Regions from separate parts of the Naumannella cuiyingiana genome, predicted to be linked through region 2. Evidence: riboswitches for the same ligand, from Rfam matches in the RefSeq annotation. Region 2 holds a riboswitch; the other holds the start of a gene.

Region 1 (14,183 bases), 710 kb from region 2:
TCGAAGAACACGATGGTCCGCCAGATCGGGCGTACCGCCGCGCGGGAGATCTTCCGCAGCATCTTCGGTAATGCGCGGAGGCGCTGACCCGACTCGACATTTTGCTTAGGCTCACCTAACCTCGCTTGCGGCCCCACCCGCAGCGAGAAAGCAGGCCCATGTCGAAGCCGTACCGGATCTTCCGCACCGAGGTGCTGCGCGCGCAGCGGATCAGCCCGAGCTTCGTCCGGGTGACCCTGGCGGGCCCCGAGCTCGCTTTCTGCGGCGCCACCCTGCTCGACCAGCGAGTGAAGTTGATCTTCAGCACCGATCCGGAGACGCTGGCCGGCGCCGACGACTGGTACGCCGCGTGGCGCGAGCTCCCGGACGAGCGTCGGCCACCGATGCGCACCTACACGCTGCGCGATGTCCGCCCGGAGGCGGGCGAGGTGGACATCGACTTCGCCTGTCACGGCGACGCGGGGCCGGCGTCGCGCTTCGCGCTGACCGCCGCGCCGGGTCAGCAGGTGTTACTGGTTGGGCCGGACGCCCGGGTGCCCGGCCACGACGCTTCGGGCGTCGCCTGGCAGCCCGGGCGGGCGCGTGAGCTGCTGCTCGTCGGCGACGAGACCGCCGCGCCGGCGATCTGCAATATCTTGTCGGTGCTGCCGGCCGAGGCGACCGGCCTGGCCGTGATCGAGGTGCCCCATGCCGACGACGCGCAGCCGGTCGAGGCGCCGGACGGCGTCGAGGTGCGCTGGGTCGCCCGAACCGGCGAGCGGGTCGGCGACGACGCCACCCCGCATGTGCTCGAGTGGGCGCGGCAGCGTACCTCCGGCGTGCCGGGCGAGGGTGTCGAGGAGACCGACCGCGAGCGCGACGGGCTGCTGATCTGGGAAGAGGCGTCGGCCGACGAGGACCGGTACGCCTGGCTGGCCGGCGAGGCCGGCTGGGTGACGGGCCTGCGCCGCAGCCTCGTCAACGAACTTGGTCTGCCGCGCAAGCAGTTGTCCTTCATGGGCTACTGGAAGGACGGCGTCGTCGCGGTCGGTTGATGATCAGGAGTCGCGCAGCGGACCGTCGATGATGACCTTGATCATCGGCGCGGGATCGATCTGATTCGGGCTGAGGTCCAGCGCGACGGTGTTCGCATCGATCAGGGTGAGGCGCTTGCCAGGCTGATCATGGAGCCGCGGACGGTGCCGACGACGGAATGATCACCTGGGTACGCCCGCGCGACGCGTCGTGTCCGACGTGCCGCGCGGGCGTACCGGCTCAGCGGGTGCGGCGGCGGCGCTGACGCAGTGCCGAGCGGCGCTCGTAGCTACGGGCCGCCTCGCGGCTGAGCTGGGACTGGCTCTTGGCCAGGGCGTGCTGGGCGCTGATGCTCAGCGCCGCATAGGGGGACAGGGGATCGAGATGTCGCATGAGAGGTCCTTGCTGCGTTGACGTTTCGGGCGGCTGGGCCCGTGGGCCCGGGTGATCGTTCCGGGCGGCGCGACGGGAAGGTCAGCGCAAGGACCCGGAACAGGCGAAGACGGCGGCGACGCCGGCGGTCGTATTGTTGATCATCGTCTTCCTCCCTTCCGTTGGTGACTGACGATCACGCTACGCAGTCGGAGCCGGTGCGGCAATCGATTATTCGGTGTCCGCGGAGTGATCATGCCGCACCCCGGACGATCGGTGTGTTGTCATCGAGGTGCGACTGGTTTCTCCGGGCGGCGCGCCGGCCGGGGACAGTGCGCGGGCGGTGCGAGCCGTCCGGGCGCGAGAGGGAACCCGGTGGGAATCCGGGACTGTCCCGCAGCGGTGAATGGGAACGACCGCCGTCATCGGCACTGGGTGCGAGCCCGGGAAGCGACGGCCAGTAGGAATCCTGCCCATGGCAGGGACGCCCGTGAGTCCGAAGACCTGCCAGCCGTGCCGGGTCCCGAGCGACCCGGCGGCCGACCGCCTCGTGGACCGGGCGTGCGCCGACCAGAACGGCCGTTGCCGAGACGTGCGCCGGCCGCCGCTGGCGTGCGCCCGCGACGAGGCGGCATGACAGCGACGACCGGAGACATCGATGACCGACAACCACAAGATTGGCGCCTTTCGCGCGACCGTCGCCGGGCTGCCCCGGATCGGGCCGCGCCGCGAACTGAAGCGGGCGCTGGAGGCCTACTGGGCGGGCAAGGCCGACGCCGACCTGCTCGCCGGAGTTTCCCGCGATCTGCGCCGCGCCGCCTGGCGCGGGTTGCTGGACGGCGGAGTGGATGCGCTGCCCACGAACACGTTCTCCTACTACGACCAGATGCTCGACACCGCGGCGCTGCTGGGGGCGTTGCCGCGACGGTACGCCGCGATCGATGATGATCGCGATCGCTACTTCGCCGCCGCCCGGGGCACTGACCGGCTGGCGCCGCTGGAGATGACCAAGTGGTTCGACACCAACTACCACTACCTGGTGCCCGAGATCGCCGACGACACCGATTTCGCGCTGCATCCCGAGGCGGTGCTGGACGATCTGGCACTCGCGCGCACCGTCGCCGGGGACCGGTCCGGCGTGTCGCTGCGTCCCGTGATCATCGGTCCGGCGACCTTCCTGTCGCTGGCCAAGCCCGCCCCGGGATCGGCCGACCCGTGGACGCGCCTGGCAGAGCTGGTCGACCTCCATGCCGAGCTGTTGCCCAAGCTGGCCGCCGCCGGCGCGTCCTGGGTGCAGTTCGACGAACCGGTCCTCGCGACCGATCTGAGCGCGGGAAGGATCGACGAGATCACGGCCGCGTACCGCCGGCTCGCGGCCGTTGCCGACCGTCCCGCGATCATGGTCCAGAGCTATTTCGGCGACCCCGGTCCCGCGCTCGGGCCGCTTGCCGCGAGCGGCATCGACGGGGTCGGGCTGGACCTGGTCGCGGGCGGCGTACCCGATGGTGTCGATCTGTCCGGGTTGACCGTGGCGGCGGGCGTGATCGACGGCCGCAATGTCTGGCGCACGGACCTGGATGCCGCCATCGCCACGCTGCACGAGCTGGCGGCACGATCCGGCTCGCTCGCCGTCTCCACCTCCTGTTCGCTGCTGCACGTGCCCTACGGCCTCGACGGTGAGGACGCGCTCGACCCCGCCGTGCGGGAGTGGCTCGCCTTCGGCGCCGAGAAGATCGACGAGGTCGGAACCCTCGCGCGGGCGCTGGCCGACGGCCCGCACGCGGTCGCGCCCCGGTTGGCCGAAGCCCGGCGCGCTGCGGAGCGCCGGTCGGCCGATCCGCGGGTCCGGCGCCCGGAGGTGCGCGAGCGCGTCGCCGCCGCCCGCGCGGGCCGCACCGGACGCAGCGATGCCGCCGAACGCGCGCGCGTCCAGGCCGAACGGCTCGACCTTCCCGCGCTGCCCACCACGACGATCGGGTCCTTCCCGCAGACGCCGCAGATCCGGCGCGCGCGGGCCGAGTACCGCGCCGGGCGGCTCGATCACGACGCCTATGCCCGGGTGATGCGCGGGCACATCGCCGAGGTGATCGAGCTGCAGTCCGGGCTCGGGCTCGACGTGCTGGTGCACGGCGAACCGGAGCGCAACGACATGGTGCAGTACTTCGGCGAGCTGCTCGACGGCTTCGCCATCACGGCGAACGGCTGGGTGCAGTCCTACGGCAGCCGTTGCGTGCGACCGCCGATCCTGTGGGGCGACGTGTCGCGGCCGGCACCGATGACGGTGGAGTGGATCGGGTACGCCCAGTCGCTCACCGACCGGCCCGTCAAGGGCATGCTGACGGGCCCGGTGACGATCCTTGCCTGGTCGTTCGTCCGCGATGATCAACTCCTCGCCGAGGTCGCCGACCAGGTCGCGGTGGCGATCCGCGAGGAGTGCGCGGACCTGGAGGCCGCCGGCACGGTGATCATCCAGGTCGACGAGCCGGCACTGCGCGAGCTGTTGCCGCTGCGCCGGTCCGAGCAGCCGGCCTACCTCGACTGGGCGGTCGGGGCGTTCCGGCTGGCGACCTCCGGGGTGGCCGACGCGACCCAGATCCACACCCATCTGTGTTACTCGGAGTTCGGCGAGGTGATCGAGGCGATCGACGGCCTCGATGCCGACGTGACCTCCGTCGAGGCGGCGCGCTCGGGCATGGAGGTGCTCGGGGATCTGGCCGGTTCGGGCTTCGGGCGGGCGGTCGGGCCGGGCGTCTACGACATCCACTCGCCCCGCGTACCGGAGACGACCGAGATGACCACGCTGCTGCACCGCGCGTTGGACGTCCTGCCCGCCGAGCGGTTGTGGGTGAACCCGGATTGCGGGCTGAAGACCCGTGGCGAGGCGGAGGTACGCCGCGCGCTGACGAATCTGGTCGCGGCGGCCCGGGAGGTCCGGGCGCGGTGACCGGGGCATCGCGAGGCGTTGGCCGCGGCCCCGCGGGAGCGGATCGGCCGCGTCTGGCGGAGGATAGGGGATTCGAACCCCTGAGGGCGTTAACCCAACCCGCTTTCCAAGCGAGCGCCATAGGCCACTAGGCGAATCCTCCGCCGGGCAGGATAGCCGAGGCGGCCCGGCCGACGCGAACCCGAGGCGGGGCGGCCGAGCCCGGGCCTTCCCGGATGCCGATGAGCCCGCGGCACGGCAGGATCGCAGAGAGCCAGCCGATCGCCGCCCCAGGAGAGAGCCGATGTCCCGACCGCCCACCGCCGCGGGGCCCGCCCGTTCGACGCCCGTCGCCGAGCGCGCGCTCGCGCCGGACCTGGCGCGCGGGGCCATGCTGCTGCTGATCGCGCTGGCGAACACGCCCTGGTTCCTGTACGCGACGCGGCCGGGCGCTGTCCAGATGCATCCGACACCGGGCAGTGTCGCGGACTCGATCGTCCAGGCGGTGATCATCACGACGACCGACGGCCGGGCGTACCCGATGTTCGCGTTCCTGTTCGCCTACGGCATCGGCCAGCTCTACGCCCGGCAGACCGCCTCCGGCACGCCGCCGAAGCAGGCCCGCCGCCTGCTGCGCGTCCGCCACCTCTGGATGATCGTCATCGGCGCGGCGCACGCCTTCCTGCTCTGGGCGGGCGACATCATCGGCGTCTACGGCCTCGTCGGCCTGGTCCTGGTGCCGCTGTTCTTCGGGCGCAAGGACGCCACGATCAAGGTCTGGTTGATCATCTTGTTCGTCTTCGGCGCGATCATGAGTGTGCTGTCGCTGCTCAGTGGGGCATTCGCCCCGGCCGGGGCCGGGCCCCCGGGCAATCCGATGGCCGAGGCGCGGATCGGGATCAGCGACCCGGACTATCTCAGCTCGGCGCTCGCTCGGATCACGGGCTATGTGTTCACCCTCCCGATGATGGCCTTCTTGTTGTTGTCGATCCCGACCGCGTTCCTGTGCGGGATCCTCGCCTCCCGGCACCGGATCCTGGACGAGCCCGGGCGGCACCTGCCGCTGCTGCGCCGGGTCGCCGTGATCGGGGTCGGCGTCGGCTGGCTCGGCGGCGCCGCGACGGCGGCCGAGCACCTCGGCGGTCCGAGCGTGGCGCATGGCTGGGCATACTTCGTGCCGCAGTTCTACACGGGCGTCTTCGCCGGAATCGGGTACGCCGCGGCGTTCGGGCTGGCCGCCCACGCGATCGCCCGGCGCCGCCGGCCCGCAGGCGCTCCCGTCGTGGCAATGGTGGCGCTCGGCCGACGCTCACTCAGCGGCTACCTCGCCCAGTCGATCATGTTCGCACCGCTGCTCTCGGCCTGGGGTCTCGGCCTCGGCGCGCGCCTCTCCAGTTGGTCGATGGCGTTCGTCGCCATCGCCGGCTGGCTGGTCACGCTGGGGCTGGCGTACCTGACGGAGCGAGCCGGGCTGCGCGGCCCGGCCGAAGTCGGGCTCCGGCGGCTCGTCTATCGGCCGCGGCGCCGAGTGGAAGCCGGCGCACCGAGCGCCTAGACTGCTCCGAAGGTCCCCCGTGTGGCGTCACCTCGCCCAATCCCCCAGGGCCGGAAGGCAGCAAGGGTCAGTGAGCTCTGTCGGGTGCGCGGGGGGCCCCTTATTTTTCCGACCTCCCGCCGCGGCCTGACCGGGGCCGCGCGGATGTAACCCCGTCGTCGCCGGGAGTTTCCCTGTCAAAGGTTCGATGGCTTCAGCCGTCGTCCCACCTGCCAAGGAGGCCCCCCATGTCCGATGACATTCTCCCGCCCGGTTCCCCGCTCACCGTCGGCCGCCGCGGCCTGCTCGTCGCCGGTGGTCTCGGCGCCCTCGGCGCGGCCGCCATCGCCGGCGCCACGCCGGCCGAGGCCGCACCGGTCGATCTCGGTCCCTCGACCACTCGTGCCGGCAAGAAGCTCCAGTTCTCCGGTGGCAAGTTCAAGATCATCCAGTTCAACGACACCCAGGATGATCATCTGACCGACAAGCGCACCGTGCAGACGATGGAGCGCATCATCGACGATGAGCATCCCGACTTCGTGGTGATCAACGGTGATGTGATCACCGGCGGCCCGCGCTCGCTCTACCAGGTCAAGCAGGCCTTGAACAATGTCGTGCTGCCGATGGAGTCCCGGCGGATTCCCTGGGCCGTCACCTTCGGTAACCACGACGAGGACTCCTTCAGCGCATCCGGTGTCGACGAGGCGGAGATGCTCGACTTCTACCGCAGCTATGACTACAACCTGAACGGCCCGAACATCGACGGCCTCACCGGTACCTCGAACACGCATCTGATCATCGAATCCGGTCAGGGTGGTGCACCGGCGTACGGCATCTGGTTGATCGATTCCGGCCGCTACGCGCCGGGTCGGATCGCCGGGCAGGACTTCACCGGCTACCCGACCTGGGACTGGGTCCGGATGGATCAGGTGGCCTGGTACCGCGACGAGTCCACGCGGGTGGAGCAAGAGCTCGGCCGCAAGCTCCGCGGCCTGCTCTTCCAGCACATCGCGCTCTGGGAGCACCGCTTCATGTGGTGGGGCGGCGTGGACACCCGCGGATCCGGCGCCGCCGCGCGCGGCAAGTCGCGGCACGGCATCGTCGGCGAGCGCAACGAGGACGAGTGCCCGGGCCCGTTCAACTCCGGCCTGTTCAGCGCCATCCTGGAGCGCGGCGACGTGGACGGCGTCTTCGTCGGCCATGATCACGTCAACAGCTACCTCGGCAACTACTACGGGGTACGCCTCGGCTACTCGCCGGGCACCGGCTTCGGCACCTACGGCCTGTCCGGCTCCGACCGGAACCGCCTGCGCGGCGGCCGCGTCTTCGACATCACCGAGGACGACGGGGACACCTCCTGGACGTCCGAGGTGCGCTTCGCGAGCGAGTTCGGCATCGACCTGACCGCCAACGACCAGCCGATGCCGGCATTCCTGCTGCCCGAGGAGATCGGTTCGGGCAAGGTCGGCGTCCAGGTGCGGCTGGCCCGGCCCGAGGCCCGCCCGGGGGACAAGGTGACCGTGCGCTCCCTGATCACCGGAGCCGGCAACAACGCGACCGGCTGGGTCGTGGTGTTCGTGGACGGCGTTCCGCAGACTCGGATCGACCTGGCCAAGGGCCGCGCGGATCTCGAGATCACCGTGCCCGACGATGCCAGCGGTGAGCTGGGGATCGAGGTCGCCTACGGCGGCGACAAGGCCAGTGCCGCCACGACCGGCACGGCGCGGCTGCGGGTGCGCTGAGGCGCCGGGTGGGGGTGCGTCTCGGCGTACCCCCGTCCGGTCCGGCCGGTCGGGCGGATCGGTGGTCGGTGTCGGTGGCGCCGACTAGGGTTGCCGGGTGAGCGAGGACGAGTTCGACGAGGGCCGTTTCGGCGAGGATCCGCCCGCGTCCTTCGAACAGGCGCCCTTCGAGCAGGCGCCCTTCGAGCAGGAGGAGGCGCTCTGGGGCGATGCGCCCGCGGCACCCGCTCCGGCGGCCGCCGGTCAGCAGGCGAGCGAACCGCCGCCGGATGCGCCGCTCGCGCTCTACCGGCGGTATCGCCCGGACACCTTCGCCGAGGTGATCGGTCAGGACCATGTCACCGCACCGCTGCAGCGCGCGCTGGCCAACAACCGGGTCAACCACGCCTACCTGTTCTCCGGGCCGCGCGGCTGCGGCAAGACCACCTCGGCCCGGATTCTCGCCCGCGCCCTGAACTGCGAGAAGGGCCCCGCGCCGGAGCCGTGCGGGGTGTGTCGATCGTGCCGGGACCTGGCCCGCGGCGGGCCGGGCTCGATCGATGTGATCGAGATCGACGCGGCGAGCCACGGCGGCGTCGACGACGCCCGCGACCTGCGCGAGCGGGCGTTCTTCGCGCCGGTGCAGAGCCGCTACAAGATCTACATCGTCGACGAGGCCCACATGGTCACCACGGCGGGTTTCAATGCCTTGCTGAAGCTGGTCGAGGAGCCGCCGCCGCACGTCAAGTTCATCTTCGCCACGACCGAGCCGGACAAGGTGATCGGGACGATCCGTTCGCGTACCCATCACTATCCGTTCCGGCTGGTGCCGCCCAAGACGCTGAGCGCCTATCTGGCGAGGCTGTGCGAGGCCGAGGGAATCGCCGTCGACAGCACCGTGTTGCCGCTGGTGGTGCGCGCGGGCGCCGGATCCGTGCGCGACTCGCTCTCGGTTCTTGATCAACTTCTGGGCGGCGCGGAGGATTCCGGAGTCTCGTACGCCCAGGCGACCGCGCTGCTCGGGTACACGCCGGATTCGCTCCTGGACGAGATCGTCGACGCCTTCGCCGCCGGCGACGGCGGGGCGGTCTTCGCCGGGGTGGACAAGATCATCGAGGTCGGCCAGGACCCGCGCCGGTTCGCCGAGGACCTGCTCCGCCGGCTGCGCGACCTGCTGGTGGTGGCGCAGGTGCCCGACGCGGTGGCCAGCGGGCTGATCGATGTCGCCGGCGACCAGGCCGAGCGGCTGCGGTCCCAGGCCGCCGCCCTCGGGCCGGGAGAGCTGACCCGCGGTGCCGAGGTGATCGCCCGCGGACTGACCGACATGCGTGGGACGACCGCGCCGCGCCTGCACCTGGAGCTGATGTGCTCGCGGATCCTGCTCCCCGGGGCCGATGTCGACGACCGCGGCCTGCATGCCCGCCTGGACCGCCTGGAGCGCCGGATCGGGATGGACGCGGGACGCAGGAGCGAGCCGCAGACCGCGGCGCCGTCGGGTGCCGAGAATGCCCGTCCGGCCGGCGCGCCCGAGCCCGGCTCCGTCGAGACCCCGCCGACCGAGGACGCCGGCCGGGTCAACGAGGCGTCACCGCCCCCGGCCGAGGCCCCGGCGCCGCGCGCGGCGGAGCCCCCGGCCGAGACCCCGGCACCGCCCGCGGCGAAGACCCCCGAGCCGCCCCCGGCCGAAGAGACACCACCGGCACAGCCGGGCGCGCTGAACACGGCGGAGGTACGCCGGTTGTGGCCGGACGTGCTCGAAGAGGTCAAGCGCCTGCATCGGTTCACCTGGATCCTGGTCAGCCAGAACGCGCAGGTGGCGGAGGTGCTGGACGGCACCCTGACCCTGGCGATGCCGAATGCCGGCGCCCGGGAGAGCTTCGGGCGCGGCCGCGGCGAGGACGTGCTCCGGGAGGCGCTGGTCGCCGCGCTCGGCGTCGACCTGCGGATCACCACCATGGTCGACTCGTCCGCGGCCCCGGCCAAGGGCGGCGCGTCGCGCCCCGCATCGCGGCCGGCCCCGCCCGAGCGGCCGGCGCCGTCGGCCGACCAGGCCCCGCCCCCGCGGCAACCCTCCGCCCGCGAGTCCAGCGCCCCGCCCGGCGGCGGTTGGCAGGGCCCGCCGCCCCAGGGCGAGCCCCCGCCGCCCGACGACGACCCCTGGCGAGCCGCCCCGCCGACCAGCGATCGCTCCGCCGCGGCCCGGGAGCGGATCCGCCCCACCCGCGCGGGCGGCGTAGCGTCGGCCGACCAGCCCGAGGAGGAGCCCGAGCCGGGCGAATCCGATCCGGTCGAGGACGCGGGCGCCTCGCACAGCGAGCTGTTGTCCAAGCACCTCGGCGCCGAGCTGATCGCGGAGGAGCCCGTCGAGCGCTGACCGGCGTACCCGATGCGTTCCCGCGAGAACGCGCCGGGCGCTGGCTACGCTGGCCCGGTACGCACACCCGGGGACGCCGACAAGGTTCCCGATCCGAGAGGACTGAGATGTTCGGAGAAGGCGCAGACATGCAGGGCCTGCTGGCCCAGGCCCAGGCGATGCAACAACAGCTCGCGCAGGCGCAGGAGGAGCTGGCGAGCGCCGAGGTCACCGGGTCCGCGGGTGGCGATCTCGTCACCGTCACCCTGACCGGCACCGGAGAGATGACCGCGATCGACATCAAGCCCGAGGCCGCCGATCCCGAGGACACCGAGTCGCTCGGCGACCTGATCATCGCCGCCTATCGCGACGCGCAGGCCAAGACCCAGCAGCTTGCCGAGGAGAAGCTCGGCCCGGTGGCCGGCGGTCTCGGCGGGGGCCCCGCCGGCGGCGGACCAGCCGGCGGCGGGCCGTTCGGTGGCGGCCTGCCCGGCCTGCCCGGCTGAGCCCGCCAGTCCGGGTCGCGCGCGGCGTACCGGCAGTGTTGGTCGCCGCGGCTAGGCTGAGCCGGCGGCGAAGGGAGGCACTGCGTTGTACGAGGGACCCGTTCAGGACCTGATCGACGAGCTCGGGCGGCTGCCCGGCGTCGGGCCGAAGAGCGCCCAGCGGATCGCCTTCCATATCCTCGCCGCCGACCCCGACGACATCGCCCGGCTGGCCGACACCCTGAACAAGGTGCGCAGCAGCGTCCGCTACTGCGAGGTCTGCTTCAACGTCGCCGAGGGCGAGCGTTGCCGGGTCTGCCGTGATCCGAAGCGCGACCGCACGGTGATCTGCGTGGTCGAGGAGTCCAAGGACGTCGTCGCGATCGAGCGGACCCGGGAGTTCCGCGGCACCTACCACGTGCTCGGCGGCGCGATCTCGCCGATCGACGGCATCGGCCCCGGCGACCTGCACGTCCGCGAGCTCTGCCAGCGCCTCGCCGACGGCACCGTCACCGAGGTCATCCTCGCCACCGACCCGAATCTCGAGGGCGAGGCCACCGCCAGCTATCTCAGCCGGCTGCTGCTGCCGATGGGCGTGCAGGTCGCCCGACTGGCCAGCGGGCTTCCCGTGGGCGGCGATCTGGAGTACGCCGACGAGGTCACCCTCGGGCGGGCCTTCGAGGGCCGCCGCTACGTCGAGGTCTGATCGGTAGCCGCCCGCCGGTCGGGAAATTCCCACTAGAGTCACCCGGGACGCCCTGGGAGGACTGATGGCACGACGTGGTGAGACCTCGACCCTGAAGACGATCGGCCGCTGGTCGGCCACGCTGACCCCGGTGATCGTGCTGATCGCCGCCGGCATCGGCCTGGCCTCGCCGGCCACCTTCTCCGGCTGGTCGCCGGCCATCCCGTGGCTGCTCGCGCTGATCATGCTCGGCATGGGCATGACCTTGCGCGGCTCCGATTTCGCCATCGTCGCCAAGCGCCCCTGGGCGCTCGCCGTCGGGGTGGTCGCCCAGTATGTGATCATGCCCGGCGTCGCCTGGTTGATCACGGTGGTGCTGCGGCTCGATCCGATGCTGGCGATCGGCGTCATCCTGGTCGGCTGCTGCCCGGGCGGAACGGCGTCCAACGTGATCACCTACCTCGCCAAGGGCGATGTCGCGCTGTCGGTCGCGATGACCACGTTCTCCACGCTGCTCGCCCCGATCCTGACCCCGCTGCTGGTGCTGCTGCTCGGCGGCAGCTATCTCCCGGTCAATGCGCCCGCGCTGCTGATCTCGATCGTCCAGGTCGTGCTCGTGCCGGTGCTGCTCGGCCTGGTGCTGCGCCGGCTGCTACCGGGGGTGGTCGACGCGATCGCCCCGATCCTGCCGCTGATCTCGGTGCTCGGCATCGCGACCGCGGTGCTGATCATCGTCGCCGGCTCGGCGTCGCGGATCCTCACCGTGGCCGGCGTGGTGCTGATCGCGGTGATCGTGCACAACCTGCTCGGCTACCTGCTGGGCTACGGCGCGGCCAAGATCACCGGCCTGGATGTGGCGGCCCGGCGTACCGTCGCGATCGAGGTGGGCCTGCAGAACTCCGGCCTCGCCGTCACCCTGGCCGCGCAGCACTTCAACCCGATCGCGGCCCTGCCCGGCGCGATCTTCTCCGTCTGGCACAACCTGTCCGGCTCGGCGCTCGCCGCCTACTGGTCGCGGCGGCCGACCGGGGATCCGGAGCCGGCGAAGTCCGCGGCGGGCACGTAGACCCGCGGCTCCTCGGCGTACCACTCGTCGAAGCGGGCCAGCGCCGTCGCGCTCGGCCCGTCGGCCGGCGTCATCGGGGTGAACCGGACGCCGGGCGCGCCGTCGAGCCACATCCCACCGAACTTCAGCCGCAGCACGCCCGCCCGCGGGTGATCGATGGTCTTGGTGTGCGGTCCGTTGCGCATCACATCGCGCAACGACCACAGCTCGCGGAACTCGGCGGACTCCCGGCCGAGCCGGCCGATCAGTTCCTGCCAGAGCGGGTCCTCCAGGTGCTTGGCCTGGCTGGAGCGCAGTCGGCTCGCGACGCGGCGGCGTACCTGGTGAATCTCTGCACCGTAGGCGGCCGCCCATTCGGGATCCAGGAAACAGTGCACGAGGCAGTTCGACTCGCCCGACGCGGCGAAGTCGCCGATCAGGAACCGGTAGCTGCGGTTGTAGGCGAGCACGTCGAAGCGCGCGGTCTGGAAGCACGCGGGAAACGGCAGCAACTGGTCCAGCAGCGCGAGATGCTCGGCGGTGATGGTCTCGGACAACTGCGAGGCCGGCGGGGCCGGAATCCCGGCCAGGGTGAACAGATGCCGGGTCTCGTCCGGATTCAGCAGCAGCGACTGCGCGATCGCGCCGAGCACCTGAGCCGAGGGATTGATGTCGCGCCCCTGCTCCAGCCACGTGTACCAGGTCACGCCCACCCCGGCGAGCTGCGCGACCTCCTCCCGGCGCAGCCCCGGCGTGCGCCGCCGCCCACCCGCCGGTAGCTTCACATCGGTCGGCTGCAGCCGTTCGCGGCGGCTGCGCAGGAACGATCCGAGCTCGTGATGGCGCGTCAGCGTGGGCATGGGCCCATCCTGCCTTCCGGCGCGGGGTCGAGTCTGGTGGTCTCAATACCAGGATGAACGCCGTCTGGTAACTGGATACCGCCGGGAGGATGCTCGAATACATGACCGAACAGGGTGTGACGGAGCGGGTGGACAATCGGCGGGTGAGGATCAGTAGCGGCGACGGGCTGCGCCCGTGGGGGATCGCGGCGATCCTGATCGGCATCTTCTCCTCGACCTATGTGTTCAGCTCGATGAACGTCGCCCTCCCCCAACTGGCCGCGGAGCTGGGCGCCGATCCCGGTCAACTGAAACTGATCATGGGCGGGTACGCCACGGCGCTCGCGGTCTTCGTGATCCCGGCGGGGCGACTCGGCGACCGCTACGGGCGGCGCCGGCTGGTGATCATCGGGTACGCCGCGACACTGCTGGTGGCGATCCTGGCGGGCCTCGCCCCCGGGCCGTGGACGTTGATCGGGCTGCGCATCCTGCTCGGCGCGACGGTCGCCCTGTACCTGCCGCAACTGCTCAGCATCATCCAGGTGTCGACCAACGGCGTCGCGCGGGTGCGGCTGGTGTCGGCCTATGCCGGCGCCGGCGGCCTCGGTACCGCCGCCGGCCAGGTGCTCGGCGGGGCCTTGCTGCAGGCGAACCTGTTCGGCACGAGCTGGCGCCCACTGCTCTGGGTCCTCGGGCTGCTCGGGGCGATCGCGCTGTTCGGCGCGATCACGCTGCCGAGCTCGCGCTCGCCGCAGGCGGCCGCCAATGATCACCCCGGCACGATCGCCCTGGGTCTGCTGATCGCCTGCTTCCTGGTCCCGGTGAGCCTCGGCCCGACCGCCGGCTGGCCGATCTGGATGATCATTGCGCTGATCGCCGTGCTTCCCCTCGGAGCGATGTTCTGGCGCCTGGAACGCCGGCTCGAGCGACGAGGCGGCGTACCGCTGGTGCCGCCGAGCGTGCTCGCCGAACCCGCCGTCGCCCGCGGACTGGTCATCGCATTGCTGTTCTTCGGGGCGTTCTCGGCGTTCATGTACGAGTACGCGCTGATCAGCCAGGGGCAGTGGCATGCCAGCCCGATGCGGTCCGGCCTCTCGCTGGTGCCGTTCGCGCTGGCCTTCGTGGTGGGCTCGCTGGTCGTCGGGCGGGTCCGGATCTGGCTCGGCAGCAACCCGAACGTGATGATCGTCGGCACCATCGCCCAGATCGTCG
Region 2 (14,183 bases):
TCGGAGATGCCCACGCTGTGGGCCTACGCCCGCGACCTGTTCCAGACCCCGGGGTTCGGCGACACGACCAACTTCGTCGACATCAAGCGGCACTACTACGAGGTGCACACCGACATCAATCCGACCGGCATCGTGCCGAAGGGCCCGGACCTGTCCAACTGGCTCACCCCACACCACCGCGAGCAGCTCGGCGGGCGCCCGTTCGGCGACGGTACGCCGCCCGGGCCGATCGAGCGTGCGGACGAGCGCGTGCCGGCGGGCGCGGGCGCCGAGTGAGCCGCGGGTAGCCTCGCGAACATGGCAGTGAAGGACGCGGCAGATGTGAAGACCGCGCCGATCGTGGCGCTCGGCCTGATCGGCGGCTACCTGGCGGCCCGGGAGACCGGGGTCCGGCCGCTCGGCGGGGTGGTGCTCGGGCTCGCCGGGGCGTACGCCGGGCGCACCTGGCTGGCCCGCCGGGGCCCCGGCATCACGGCGGTGTTGTCGGCGATCTACCTCGGCGCGTTCGGCGCCAGCCACCCGCTGGCCAAGAAGATCGGCGCCTGGCCCGCGGTGTTCACCGCCGCCGGCGCCTCGGCCGCCGCGGCGTACCTGCTCAGCGACGCCGACGAGTCCCTGGAATGAGCTGCGGATGAGTCCCGGGCGCGGCGCGCTGCTGGTCGTCGGTTCGGCCAATCTGGACATCGCCGTCACCACCCAGCGGCTACCCGGGCCGGGGGAGACCGTGCTCGGCGATTCCGTGGTGGCGAGCCCCGGCGGCAAGGGCGCCAACCAGGCCGTGGCCGCCGCCCGGCTCGGTGCCGACGTGATCATGATCGGCGCGGTCGGCCGCGACGACCGGGCCGAACCGGCGCTGGAGCTGTTGGCCGCGGCGGGCGTCGATCTGACGCGGGTGGCGCGGCTGCCCGAGCCGACCGGTACCGCGCTGATCGAGGTCGACGCCAACGGGGAGAATTCGATCATCGTCGTCTCCGGGGCCAACGCCGCGATCACGCCGGCCATGATCGACCCGGCAGCCCTCGCCGGTGCCGCGGTGGTGCTGGGGCAGGGCGAGATCCCCGCCGACACGACCCTGGCCGCCGCCCGGGCGGCCCGCGACGCCGGCACGCGCTGGGTGCTCAACCTGGCGCCGGTGATCGACATCGACCCCGAGGCCGTCACACTCGCCGACCCCCTGGTGGTGAACGAGCACGAGGGCGCCGGGGCGCTCGCCCTGTTGTCCGTCGAGCCGCCGCCGGCCGATGATCACGAGGCGCTGGTCGCCGCCCTGCTCGCCGCGGGTGTCCGGTCCGTGGCGCTGACCCTCGGCGGCGCCGGCGCCCTGCTCGGCGCTCGGGACGGGATCACCCGCGTCGCCGCGCCGACGGTCGAGGTGGTCGACAGCACCGGCGCGGGCGATGCCTTCACCGGGGCCCTGGCCGGCGCGCTCGCCGGCGGCGCGGATCTGGTCGCCGCGGTGCGGCATGCCGTCCGCGTCGGCGCCTTCGCCGTCACCCGGCCCGGCACCCAGCTCAGCTATCCGAGCGCCGACGACCCGCTGCCCTGAGCCGCCGCCGGCGGGCTCGTGCGCGAATGCCGGGAATGTGCGGGGCGCCCGTTAGGCTGGGCACGTGCCCCGCCCCGACGGACTGCTGACCGACGAACTCGACCCCCACGACCGCGGCCCCCAGGACGAATGCGGCGTGTTCGGGGTCTGGGCGCCGGGCGAGGAGGTCGGCAAGCTCGCCTACTTCGGGCTGTACGCCCTGCAGCACCGCGGCCAGGAGTCGGCCGGCATCGCCGTGTCCGACGGCCGCCGGATGATGGTCTTCAAGGACATGGGGCTGGTCTCGCAGGTCTTCGACGAGGCGACGCTCAGCTCCCTCACCGGGCAGATCGCCGTCGGCCACACCCGTTACTCCACCACCGGCGCCTCGGTCTGGGACAACGCGCAGCCGACCTTCCGGCCGACCGATGCCGGCGGCCTCGCGCTCGGCCACAACGGCAATCTGACGAATACCGACGAGCTGGAGGCGTGGCTGGAGGAGTACGACGACGCCCCGGCGGTGCCGCACAAGACCCGGATGGACTCGACCTCCGACACCGCGATCCTGACCGCGCTGCTGGTCGCCGATCCGGCCGAATCGCTGGAGCAGGCGGCGATGCGGGTCCTGCCGCGGCTGCGTGGCGCGTTCTGCCTGTGCTTCATGGACAACTCGACCCTGTACGCCGCCCGCGACCCCCAGGGCATCCGCCCGCTGGTGCTCGGCCGGCTGGCTCGGGGCTGGGTGACGGCGAGCGAGTCGGCGGCCCTCGACATCGTCGGCGCCTCCTTCGTGCGCGAGATCGAGCCCGGCGAGATGATCATCATCAATGCCGACGGCCTGCGCTCGGTCCGGTTCGCCGACGCCAATCCCAAGGGCTGCCTGTTCGAGTACGTCTACGTCGCGCGGCCCGATACCGCGATCGCCGGCCGCAGCGTGCAGGCCACCCGGCTGCAGATCGGGCGTACCCTCGCCCGCGAAGCGCCCGCCGAGGCCGACCTGGTGATCCCCGTTCCGGAGTCGGGTACGCCCGCCGCGATCGGGTACGCCGAGGAGTCGGGCATCCCGTTCGGGATGGGGTTGGTCAAGAACTCCTATGTCGGGCGTACCTTCATCCAGCCCAGCCAGACCATCCGCCAGCTCGGCATCCGGCTCAAGCTGAACCCGCTGCGGGAGGTGATCGAGGGCAGGCGGCTGGTCGTCGTCGACGACTCCATCGTCCGCGGCAACACCCAGCGCGCCCTGATCCGGATGCTCCGCGAGGCCGGCGCCGCCGAGGTGCATGTGCGGATCTCCTCGCCGCCGGTGCGCTGGCCGTGCTTCTACGGCATCGACTTCGCCAGTCGCGCGGAGCTGATCGCCAACGGCCTGACCATCGACGAGATCCGCACCTCACTTGGCGCCGATTCGCTCGCCTATGTCAGCCTCGACGGCCTGACCGAGGCGACCACGATGCCGGCCGAGCGGCTCTGCCGCGCCTGCTTCGACGGCGTCTACCCGATCGAGCTGCCGCTGGCCGCGCGGGCCGGCGGCCAGGTCGCCGAACAGCCGACGCTGGACGAGGTGGAGCCCGAGGTCGATGCGCCGCCGCTGCCCGCCGAGACCGCGGCCCGCTGAGCCGCGAACCCGGGAAGAGAGATCCGATGAGCAAATCCGCCTACGCCGCTGCCGGCGTCGACATCGAGGCCGGCGAGCGCGCCGTCGCGCTGATGAAGGACTCGGTCGCCCGGACGCACCGATCGGAGGTGCTCGGCGGGCTCGGCGGCTTTGCCGGATTCTTCGACGCGGCCGGGCTGAAGGGCTATGACCACCCCGTGCTGGCGACCTCGACCGACGGTGTCGGCACCAAGGTCGCCATCGCGCAGGCGCTGGACGTGCACGACACCATCGGCATCGACCTGGTCGCGATGTTGGTCGACGACCTGGTGGTGTGCGGCGCCGAGCCGCTGTTCGTCACCGACTACATCGCCTGCGGCAGCCTCGACCCGGAGCGGATCGCCGCGATCGTCGACGGCATCGCCACCGGCTGTGAGGAGGCCGGCGCCGCGCTGCTCGGCGGGGAGACGGCGGAGCATCCCGGGCTGCTGGAGCCCGACGAGTACGACGTCGCGGGCGCCACCACCGGCGTCGTCGAGCGCGACAAGATCCTCGGCGCCGGCCGGGTCCGGCCGGGCGATGTGCTGGTCGCGATGGGTGCTTCGGGGTTGCACTCCAACGGCTATTCCCTCGTCCGGCACGTCCTGGACGGTGCGGGCATCGGCCTGGAGCAGGTGATCCCCGAGCTCGGCAAGCCGGTCGGCGAGGAGCTGCTCGTGCCCACCCGGATCTATGCCAAGGACTGCCTCGCGCTGGCCGGGGCGGTCGAGGTGCACGCCATGAGCCACATCACCGGCGGCGGCCTGGCCAACAACCTCGTCCGGGTCCTGCCCGGTGGGCTCGGCGCCGTCGTGGAGCGGTCGAGCTGGTCGCCCGCGCCCATCTTCGGCTTCGTCGGCGAGGCCGGTCAGGTGACCCGCGAGGACCTCGAGGCGACCCTCAACATGGGGGTCGGGATGGTGGCCGTGGTGGCCCCGGAGGCGGCCGATCCGGCGTTGGCGCTGCTGGCCGAGCGCGGCGTACCCGCATGGGTCTGTGGACGTGTCGACAACGGCGCCGAAGGGGCCCGGCTGGTCGGCGAACATCCCGTCGGCTGAGCCTGTCGTGTGATCGCCGACACCCCTCGATCCGGGTTTGCTGCGCGCCCACCATTGGGTAGCCTGTCAGGCACGACATTGACCAGATGAACCGCGGTTCACCGCGTGACGAGTGCGAGGGGGTCGACCCAGATGGGGCGCGGCCGTGCAAAGGCAAAGCAGACGAAGGTGGCCCGGGAACTCAAGTACCGTCCCGTGGACACCGACTTCCAGTCGCTGGAGCGGGAACTTCGTGGAGGGCGGGACGACGATCCGTATCCCTCCGAGGATGATCCGCGAGACGACATCCCCGACGAGTACGCGGAGCTGGCGGCGAAGTACGCCGACGTCGACGACGACCTGCGACAGTCCGGCTGAGGCCGGTCCGGTCGGGAGTGTGCTGTGACGGCATGGCGGCCCGACCTGCTCGACGGTTTCGAGCAGTTGTCGTTGCCGATCACCGAGCCACAGGTCTACCCGGGAGAGCCCGAGGACACCGAGATCACCGCGACGCTGGTGCGTGCCGCGCGGCGGCTCGATGACGCGGGCGAGCCCGGGCGTACCGCCGTGTTGTATGTGCACGGCTGGAACGACTATTTCTTCCAGCGGCACCTGGCGGACTACTGGACCCGTCACGGGTACGCCTTCCACGCGATCGACCTGCGCCGCTACGGCCGCAGCTATCGCGAGGGGCAGTTGTTCGGGTTCACCACCGACCTGACCGAGTACTTCGTCGAGCTCGATCGCGCCTGCGAGGTGATCGCCAGCGAGTATCCGCGGCTGCTCCTGATGGGTCACTCGACGGGCGGGCTGATCGCGTCGCTGTATGCCGCCGAGCGGCGTTCCATGATCGAGAACGGTACGCTCGTCGCGCTCGTGCTGAACTCGCCGTGGCTGGACCTGCAGGGCAGCCAGACGATCCGTACGCTCGGCCCGCCGATGGTGCAGTCGCTGAGCACGCTGCGGCCGACCACCCCGCTGCCGCTGCCCGATCCCGGATTCCACCGCCGGGCGACCCACCTTGATCATGACGGCGAGTGGGACTATGACCTGACGCTGAAGGGCGGCGAGATCTCGCTGGTCCGGGCGGGCTGGCTGCAGGCCGTGCTGAACGGTCACCAGCGGGTCGCCCGGGGGCTCGGGATCGGCTGCCCGGTGCTGGTGCTGGCGGCCGGGCGTACCCTCTTCCGGCGGAGCTGGGACGAGGAGATGATGCGGTCCGACATCGTGCTCGACGTCCGCCAGATCGCCTCGCGGGCGGTGCGGCTCGGCCCGCTGGTCACCGTTGCCCGGATCGCCGACGGGATGCACGACCTGTTGCTGTCGGCGGCGCCGGTGCGCGAGCGCACCTTCGCCCAGATCACCCGCTGGTGCGGTGCCTATGCCCCGGCCCAGCCGGCGCCGGAAGTTGCGCGGGACGAGTGGGCCGAAGTCGCCGCGCACTGATCATCCTCGCTGCGCTGATCATGTGGCTGATCGCGCCCGGGGTGGCCCGCGCCGAGGGCGGATATCCGGGTGCGTGCCGAGAACCCGACGGGGTCAGCGTGGTCGTCGATTTCACCGCGTTGGGCGGCGACGTGATCACCCGGTGCGCCCCGGACGCCGGCGGGCAGTCCGGCCTTGCGGCGCTGCGCGACGCGGGCTTCGAGATCACCGGCGTGCCCGACTGGGGCGATTCCTTCGTCTGCCGGATCGACGGCCGGCCCGGAGTTGATCAACGGCTGACGGTGGGCGGACGGGCGGGCTACCGCGAGACCTGCACGAACACCCCGCCCGAGGCGGCGCACTGGTCGTCGTGGTACGCCGAGGCCGGCGGCGCCTGGCAGTTCTCCCAGCTCGGGGCGGACCGGCGTACCGTGGCTCCCGGCTCGACCGAGGGCTGGTCGTTCGCGCTGAACGCCGCCCCGGCGCCGCCCGGCGCGGATCCCGATCAGGGGTCGGATGCCTCGCCGGCCGAGCCGCGCGAGACGCCGGGATCGCCCATCGCCACGCTGGTCGGGGTGATCGCGCTCGCGGCGGTGGCTTGCGCGGCTGTTGTGATCATGATGCGGCGACGGAGGAGATAGCGGTGGGAGACATCTCGTGCAACGGACGGTCGAGCGGCGCCGTGCTGTCGGAGTGTGGGCGCTACCGGTACCGACTCACTCGCGTGTGGGATGTCGATCGGCCCGACGCGACATTCATCCTGCTCAACCCGTCGACCGCGGACGCGAAGGAGGACGATCCGACGATCCGGCGCTGCATGAGATTCGCCAGGACGTGGGGTCTGGGCGGTCTCGTCGTGGTCAACCTGTACGCGTACCGAGCCACCAAGCCGGCGGACCTGTGGCGGGCCGACGATCCCGTCGGCCCCGAGAACGATGATCACCTTCGCGATGTGCTCGGCGTCGCCGTGCGAGCCGGCAGTCCGGTGGTAGCAGCGTGGGGCGCGCACGGGCGTCCCGGCCGAGTCAGCGAGGTGGTGGCCTTCGCTGGGCGGCTCGACGCGCTGGGACTGACGAAATCGGGCCAGCCGCGGCACCCGTTGTATGTCCGCGCGGATACCCGGCTGACGCGATGGCTGCCGCCCACGCCAGACCAGGGCGGGTGACGCAGCAGGAGCAGGTCGCTGATCGATCTGCGCCGCTGGTCACGACGGTCGGGGTATATGCTGCGCGCGGCGCGAGCCACAACTGAACCCAAGCCCGTCAGGCCCAGGGGAAGCCGGTGAGATTCCGGCGCTGTCCCGCAACCGTAGAGCCGGATCGCCACCTGACGGGTGCCACCTTCGACGATCTGTCGCGGACAGCAGATACGAGGAAAAATGAAGATTCTGTCGACCCTTGGCGCCGTCACGGCCGCCGGGGCACTCACCCTGGGCGCGCTTGTCGCGCCGGCGGCACAGGCCGCACCCGTCGCCCGGCAGGCCGAGGCCACGGCCGCGGCGGACTGGCTCTACGGGCAGCTCGACGACGGGCGGATGGGCTCGTCGTTCGATCCTTCGTTCACCGACTGGGGCCTCACCGTGGACACGCTGTGGGCGCTGATCGCCGCCGGCGCGGACGCCGACCGCGTCACGGAGGTCGCCGACGCCGTCGAGGCGAATGCGTCGGACTACACCAGCTTCGGCATCGAGGGCTACTACGCGTCCGGATCGGTCGGCAAGCTGATCGTCGCCGCCCAGTCGGTCGGTCGCGATCCGGCCGACTTCGGCGGCCTGGACCTGGTCGGGTTGGCCACCGACGCCATCGGACCGGACGGTCAGGTCGCCTCGACGCTGGAGTCCGGTGAGCGTACCGGTGGTGCCGCGAACACCTTCGCCCAGAGCCTGATCGTGATGGGCCTGGCCGAGGAGGACGCCCTGCCCGGCGAGGCCGTCGACTTCCTGATCACCCAGCAGTGCGCGGACGGCTTCTTCGTGATCTTCCCCGATCCCGACGGCCGGGGCTGCGATGCCGCGGGTGGGCAGCCCGACCGCGACGCGACCGCGATGGCGATCATGGCGCTGTACGCCGCCGGCGGTGACGACGCCACGGCATCGGCGGCGCGAGCCGTCGCCTGGCTGATCACAGAGCAGCGCGACGACGGATCCTTCGGCGGCGGGGTCTCCACCGAGGGCGCGAATGCCAACAGCACCGGGCTGGTCGCCGCCGCACTGGCCACCGCAGGCGAGGACGAGGCCGCCGCCGCAGCCGGCGAGTGGGTCGCCGGCCTGCAGCTCGACACCGGCAGCGATGCCGGTGCCATCGCCTACAACGCCGAGTCCTTTGCCGCGGGGGGCGCCGACGGAAACGACCAGTGGCGCCGCGCGAGCGCTCAGGCGATCTTCGCGTTCGTCCCGGTCTCCCTGACCGAGCTCGGACGCGGGCCCGCGCCGACGCCTCAGCCGAGCACTGCCTCGCCGAGCGCCTCGCCGTCCCCGAGCACGTCGCCGTCCCCGACTGCCTCGGCGTCCTCGACCGTCTCGGCGTCCCCGACCGTCCCGCCGTCCTCGAGCGCGTCCGCGACGCCGAGCATCGGCGCCCCGCCGACCGTCTCGCCCACTTCGGACGCGACCGCCAGCGCTCCGGCAGCGCCGAACCCGGACACCGCGACCCCGCCGCCCTCGCCCGGCGCCGGACCGCTGGCCGATACCGGCGCTCCGGCCATCATCGGCCTGCTCACCGCGGGTCTGCTCGCCGTCGGTGCCGGCGCCCGCCTGCTGCGGCGACACTGATGCGCGGCACGGGAGGCGGCGCGAGCCGGGTGCTGGCCGCGGCCGCCGTACTGGCGCTGTTGATCACCGGCGCGGCCGCCTGGCTCGCCCCGCAGCGAGCCCGGGCGGCCGGCTATGCCGGCTACTGCAAGGACGCCAAGGGCGTCACGGTGGTGGTCGACTTCCAGGCCCTCGGCGGTCAGACGATCGTCCGCTGCGCGCCGAACTTCGGCTCCGGCACCGGACTGGACGCGCTCCGGCGGGCCGGCCTGGACATCGAGGGTGTGCGCCGCTGGGGCGACCAGTTCATCTGTCGGATCGCCGGGCGGCCCTCGGCCACCGAGCAGCTCGCCGTCACGGGCAACCCGGGCTACCGGGAGCGGTGCATCGACACCCCGCCCGCGAAGGCGTACTGGTCCTACTGGCATGCCACCAACGGCGGGTCGTGGACCTACTCGCAGTGGGGGGTGAAGAACCGACAGGCCATCGTCGGCGGCTTCGAGGGCTGGTCGTTCTCGTTGAACGCAACCGCCGAGACCAACCCGCGGCCGCGGGTGAGCCCGCGGCGGCCGAACAGCGAGAAGCAGGCGCCGCGCACCGAGCCCGCACCGCGGGGCAACGACCCGCGCGCTCAGCAGCCCGAGGTCGCCGAGGGCGAGCGCGGCCGGCGCGAGGATTCCGGCGAGGGTACGCCGAAAGCCCGGCCCGAGCGGCGCACGACCGCGGCACCCAGCCCGCATCGCGGCTCGTCCCCGGGCCGGTCCCCCCGGCCGAGCCCGACCGGCGCCCGCACCCCGACCCCGACGTCCGGCCCGACACCCAGCCGGACCCCGACACCCAGCCAGACACCGACACCCGCCGGCACGCCCACCCCGTCGCCGGCCGCGGTCGAGACCCGCACCGACCCGGCCCGGGGAAGCGCCGACGGCGCCCGGCGGCTGCCGACCGCCACGGTTGTCGGCGGCGTACCGGTCGGCACCATTGCCGGAATCGGCGCGGTCGCCGGCGTGGGTGCCGTCGGCGGCGGCATCATGTTGTGGCGCAGGTTCGGCCCCTGAGCGGCGGCTATGCTGCCGGATCGGACCTCAAGCGACCGGAAGGCGGCGGAGTGCACACCAGGCCGGGGCCCTCGCCGCGGGCGGCGTGGGTGCGCTACTGGCTGCCGCGATCGCTGAATCCCGCGGCCTGGTGGGCGTACGCCATCGCACTCGCCGCTGCCGCCAGCCTGACGATCAATCCGCTGCTCACGCTGCTGCTGATGGCCGTCGCCGCCGTCGTCGTCGCCGCCCGCCGCGGTGACGGCCCGTGGTCGCGGTCGTTCCGCTTCTACCTGCTGCTCGGCGCGTTCATCGTGATCATGCGGCTGTTCTACCGGGTGATCTTCGGCGGCGGCGACGGCGAGACGATCTTGTTCCGGCTGCCGGAGGTGCCGCTGCCGTACTGGGTCGGCGGGTTCCGGCTGCTCGGCGCCGTCAGCGCGGAATCCCTGCTCTACGGGCTCTACGACGGCCTCCGGCTGGCCTGCATCGTGGTCTGCGTCGGCGCCGCGAACTCGCTCGCCAACCCGAAGCGTCTGCTCGCCCAGGTGCCCGGCGCCCTGTACGAGATCGGCGCGATCCTGGTCGTCTCCGTGACCGTCTTCGCCCAGCTCGCGGACTCGGTGCTGCGGGTACGCCGGGCCCGAGCGCTACGCACCGGGGTCAGCGCGCCCGGCCGTGGCTTCGTCCGGCGCTACCGGTTCGTGCGGGCGATCGTGGTCCCCGTGGTGACCGATGCGCTGGACCGCTCCTTGCAGCTCGCGTCATCGATGGATGCGCGCGGCTACGGGCGTACCGGTGGCGGCCGGGTGGCCGATCGGGTGCGCTCGGCGGTCCTGATCCTGGCCGCGATGATCTTGTTGTCGATCGGCGCCTACGCGACGCTGTCGGGATTCATGGACCAGTTGCGGATCGGCCCGCTCGCGCTGCCTGCCGGCGTACCGTTCCTGGCCGCCGGCGCCCTGTGCGGGGTGCTCGGCTTCCGCTTCGCGGGCCGCACGGTACGCCGCACTCGCTACCGCCCCGACGGCTGGGGCGTGGCCGAGACACTCGTCGTCGCCTGCGGGCTGGCGCCGTTCGTGGTGTTCAGCATCGTCTGGGAGTCGGCCGATGCCGCCGTATTGATCCCGACCGTCGACGAGTGGCCCGTCGTCACGCCGCTGCTGCTGGTCGGCTTTGCGATCGCGCTGCTGCCCGCGGTGATCACGCCGCCGCCGGCCCTCGGCGTCGGCGAGGCCGACCGGCACCGAGCGGAGCTGGGGGGCCTGTCGTGAGCGGAGGTGTCTGGTGATCACGGTCGAGGGGCTGACCGTCCGCTATGCGGGCGCGGATGCCGACGTGCTGAGCGGCGTCGACCTGACCATCCCCGAGGGCGAGCTGGTGCTGGCGATCGGGCGTACCGGTAGCGGGAAGTCCACCCTGCTCGGCTCGATCAACAACCTGGTGCCCCGGTTCACCGGCGGCCGCCGGGTCGGGCGGATCACGATCGACGGCGTCGACACCACCGAGTTCGCCCCGCGCGAGCTGGCCGACCGGGTCGGCTGGGTGGGCCAGGACCCGCTGGCCGGCTTCGTCACCGACACGGTCGAGGAGGAACTCGCCTACACGATGGAACAGCTCGGCCTACCGGCGGCGACCATGCGCGCGCGGGTCGAGGAAACCCTTGACCTGTTGGGCATCGCGGACCTGCGCGCTCGCGCCCTGCGTACCCTGTCCGGCGGGCAGCAGCAGCGGGTGGCGATCGGCAGCGTGCTCACCGCCCGGCCGCCCGTGCTGCTGCTCGACGAGCCGACCTCGGCGCTCGACCCGATCGTCGCCGAGGAGGTGATCGCGCTGCTGCAGCGGCTGGTCCACGACCTCGGTACCACGGTGATCATGGCCGAGCATCGGATGGAGCGGGTGATCGAGCATGCGGATTCGATCATCCAGGTGCTGCCGGACGGAACGGTACGCCACGACGATCCGCGGGTGATCATGGCCGACGCGCCGATCGTGCCCCCGCTGGTCGATCTCGGCCGCCGGCTGGGATGGCAGCCGCTGCCGCTGAACATCCGCGACGGCCGGCGCGCCGCCGCCGGGCTGCGGCGTACCCTGCCCCCTCCGGCGGCCGCCCCGGACCCGACGAGCCGCGGGCCGGGTCTGGATGCGCGCGGGATCACGGTCCGCTACGGGGGAACGGTCGCGGTGCGCGGGGTGGACCTGGCGGTGCCCACCGGCCAGGTGCTCGCCCTGATGGGCCGCAACGGCTCGGGCAAGTCGTCCCTGCTGTGGGCCGTGCACGGGGCGGGGCAGCGCGATGCAGGCAGCGTGCGGGTCGCCGGAGCGGCCGCCCGGCACGGCGCGATCGCGCTGGTTCCCCAGACGCCGACCGACCTGCTCTATCTGGAGACGGTCGCCGCCGAGTGTGCCGAGGCGGACGCACAGGCCGGGCTCGCGCCCGGGGCGACCGCGTCGACGCTGCGGCGGCTGGTGGGGGAGGTCGACCCGCAGGCGCACCCGAGGGACCTCTCGGAGGGGCAGAAGCTGGCGCTCGTGCTCGCGCTGCAGCTCGCCCGGGACGCGCCGCTGGTGCTGCTGGACGAGCCCACGCGCGGGCTGGACTACGAGGCGAAGGCGGTGCTGACCGGACTGGTCCGCGATCTCGCCGCGCGCGGCAAGGCGGTGGTGATCGCCACCCATGATGTCGAGTTCGTCGCGCTGACCTGCGATCGGGTGGTGGTGGCGGCGGAGGGGGAGATCGTCTCCGACGGTACGCCGCGCGCGGTGCTGGCCGGCTCGCCGCTGCTCGCCACGCAGGTCGCCAAGGTGTTCGCGCCGTTGGCGTACCTGACCGCCGACGAGGTCACGGAGGCGCTGCCGTGACCGGGCGATCGGATCAAGCGGCGCTGCCGGTGATCGAGGTCGGCCAGCCCCGGATCGGCGTGCGCCTCGGGCCCTGGTCGATGATCATCATCGGTGTCGCGACCGTGCTCGGGCTGGCGATGTTCGGCTGGCCGCTGTGGATCCCGGTCACCCCGGAGCCCGGGCAGCATTCCGGCGACGCGCCGTTCATCTTCTCCGCGTTGTTGCCGATCATCGTCCTGCTCGTGCTCGCCCAGCTCACCGAGGGCGGGATGGACTCGCGCTCGCTGGCGATGCTCGGCGTGCTGTCCGCCCTGAATGCCGCGATCCGCCCGACGCTGGGCGCCGGCACCGCCGGGGTGGAATCGGTGTTCTTCCTGCTGATCCTGGCCGGCCGGGTGTTCGGGCCGGGGTTCGGGTATCTGCTCGGCTGCACGTCGCTGTTCGCCTCCGCGCTGCTCACCGGCGGGGTGGGGCCGTGGCTGCCGTTCCAGATGATGTGCTCGGCCTGGATCGGGCTGGGCGCGGGGTTGTTGCCGCGGCGCGTGCGCGGCAGGGCGGAGCTGGCGATGCTGATCGGCTACGGCATCGTCTCGGCGTACCTGTTCGGATTGTTGATGAACCTGTGGTTCTGGCCGTTCATCACCGGGATCTCGGTGGAGGGTTTCGGCGGCGCCGACGGGGCGCTGGACTATCGCGCCGGGGCTCCCCTGCTGGAGAACCTGCGCAGCTTCGTGCTGTTCTCGCTGGTCACGTCGACCGGCGGCTGGGACACGGGCCGCGCGATCACCAACACCATCGCGCTGCTGATCCTGGGCCCCGCCATGCTCGCCGTCCTCCGGAGGGCCAATCGGTCCCAGTGACCGCGCCCGGGAGACTCCGGGCGCGTTCGGGTGCGAAAGTGACCTCTCGCGGCGATTCGGTACGCGGCACCGCGGCCCCGGCACATCTGCGGGTCGGAGCGCACTTTCCTGACGCTTGGCGACAGCGGCCCGATGGCGACCCGCGGCGCCACGGCATCCTGCGGTCGGCCGATGGCGTCCAGAGTCGGAACGGTGCGGTTTGCCAGCCGGTCGCCCGGTTCAGAGCCGACGCGATAGCGACTCCTGTCGCGGTCCGAACCGTCGGCAGCCGGGTCAGTTCAGCTCGGACTCGGCCTGCTCGATGGCGGCGAACTCCTCCTCGGGGGCGGTTGCCACCAGCCGGTGCCGGCTGTAGAACCAGTAGTAGGCGATCGCGATCAGGAAGACCGCCGCGGTGATCGCGGCCGCGGTGATGTCGACGAAGAAGGTGCCGACGACCGCGACCGCGGCCAGCACCAGCGCGATCCCGGTGGTGATCACCCCGCCCGGGGCCCGGTAGCCGCGCTCCAGGTTCGGTTCGCGACGGCGCAACACGATGTGGCTGAGGTTCAACAACACATAGGACACGGTGGCCCCGAACACCGCGATGTTGATCAACAAGCCGCCGTCCTGGGTGGCAGCGGCCAGGATGAAGCCGATCGTGCCGGGCACGATCAGCGCCACCCATGGGGTACGCCGCTTCCCGGTCAGCGACAGCCAGCGCGGCAGATAGCCGGCCCTCGACAGCGCGAACAACTGCCGCGAGTAGGCAAAGATGATCGAGAAGAAGCTGGCGATCAGCCCGGCCAGGCCCGCATAGTTGACGAAGTTCGCCAGCGCGCTGTTCTCCCCGTAGACGGCGCGCAACGCCTCCGGCAGCGGGCTGTCCGAGACGCCCATCGCCGCGGACCCTGCGGCGCCCGGCACGAGCACCAGCATCAGCGCACCGAAGACCAGCAGGATCACCATCCCGACGATGATCCCGCGCGGCATGTCCCGCCGGGGGTCCGCGGTCTCCTCGGCCGCCAGCGGTACGCCCTCGATCGCCAGGAAGAACCAGATGCCGTAGACGAGCGCCGCCACGGCCCCGGTGA

The links. Region 2 has a riboswitch for cobalamin ahead of GGQ54_RS06235 (prenyltransferase/squalene oxidase repeat-containing protein). Riboswitches for the same ligand answer to the same signal wherever they lie in the genome.
Region 1: another riboswitch for cobalamin. It lies ahead of metE (5-methyltetrahydropteroyltriglutamate--homocysteine S-methyltransferase); the one in region 2 lies ahead of GGQ54_RS06235 (prenyltransferase/squalene oxidase repeat-containing protein).

Annotation. Positions count from the first base shown of each region.
Region 1 is NZ_JACBZS010000001.1:2,046,724-2,060,906, forward strand. Features, by position in the region: gene GGQ54_RS09465 (helicase HerA-like domain-containing protein) at 1-87, shown strand, start outside; gene GGQ54_RS09470 (siderophore-interacting protein) at 159-1,034, shown strand; gene GGQ54_RS09475 (hypothetical protein) at 1,255-1,407, opposite strand; cobalamin riboswitch at 1,752-1,892, shown strand; gene metE (5-methyltetrahydropteroyltriglutamate--homocysteine S-methyltransferase) at 2,045-4,330, shown strand; tRNA gene GGQ54_RS09485 (tRNA-Ser) at 4,385-4,472, opposite strand; gene GGQ54_RS09490 (DUF418 domain-containing protein) at 4,614-5,864, shown strand; RNA gene ffs (signal recognition particle sRNA small type) at 5,873-5,968, shown strand; gene GGQ54_RS09500 (metallophosphoesterase family protein) at 6,092-7,585, shown strand; gene GGQ54_RS09505 (DNA polymerase III subunit gamma and tau) at 7,905-9,938, shown strand; gene GGQ54_RS09510 (YbaB/EbfC family nucleoid-associated protein) at 10,046-10,423, shown strand; gene recR (recombination mediator RecR) at 10,509-11,108, shown strand; gene GGQ54_RS09520 (bile acid:sodium symporter family protein) at 11,173-12,153, shown strand; gene GGQ54_RS09525 (helix-turn-helix transcriptional regulator) at 12,093-12,992, opposite strand; gene GGQ54_RS09530 (MFS transporter) at 13,136-14,183, shown strand, end outside.
Region 2 is NZ_JACBZS010000001.1:1,340,264-1,354,446, reverse strand. Features, by position in the region: gene GGQ54_RS06280 (glutathione S-transferase family protein) at 1-276, shown strand, start outside; gene GGQ54_RS06275 (hypothetical protein) at 298-624, shown strand; gene GGQ54_RS06270 (ribokinase) at 632-1,546, shown strand; gene purF (amidophosphoribosyltransferase) at 1,611-3,140, shown strand; gene purM (phosphoribosylformylglycinamidine cyclo-ligase) at 3,167-4,216, shown strand; gene GGQ54_RS06255 (DUF3073 domain-containing protein) at 4,349-4,573, shown strand; gene GGQ54_RS06250 (alpha/beta fold hydrolase) at 4,598-5,641, shown strand; gene GGQ54_RS06245 (hypothetical protein) at 5,617-6,261, shown strand; gene GGQ54_RS06240 (DUF1643 domain-containing protein) at 6,264-6,785, shown strand; adenosylcobalamin-variant (AdoCbl-variant) riboswitch at 6,880-6,953, shown strand; gene GGQ54_RS06235 (prenyltransferase/squalene oxidase repeat-containing protein) at 6,999-8,390, shown strand; gene GGQ54_RS06230 (hypothetical protein) at 8,390-9,427, shown strand; gene GGQ54_RS06225 (CbiQ family ECF transporter T component) at 9,478-10,680, shown strand; gene GGQ54_RS06220 (ATP-binding cassette domain-containing protein) at 10,694-12,268, shown strand; gene GGQ54_RS06215 (ECF transporter S component) at 12,265-13,110, shown strand; gene eat (ethanolamine permease) at 13,384-14,183, opposite strand, start outside.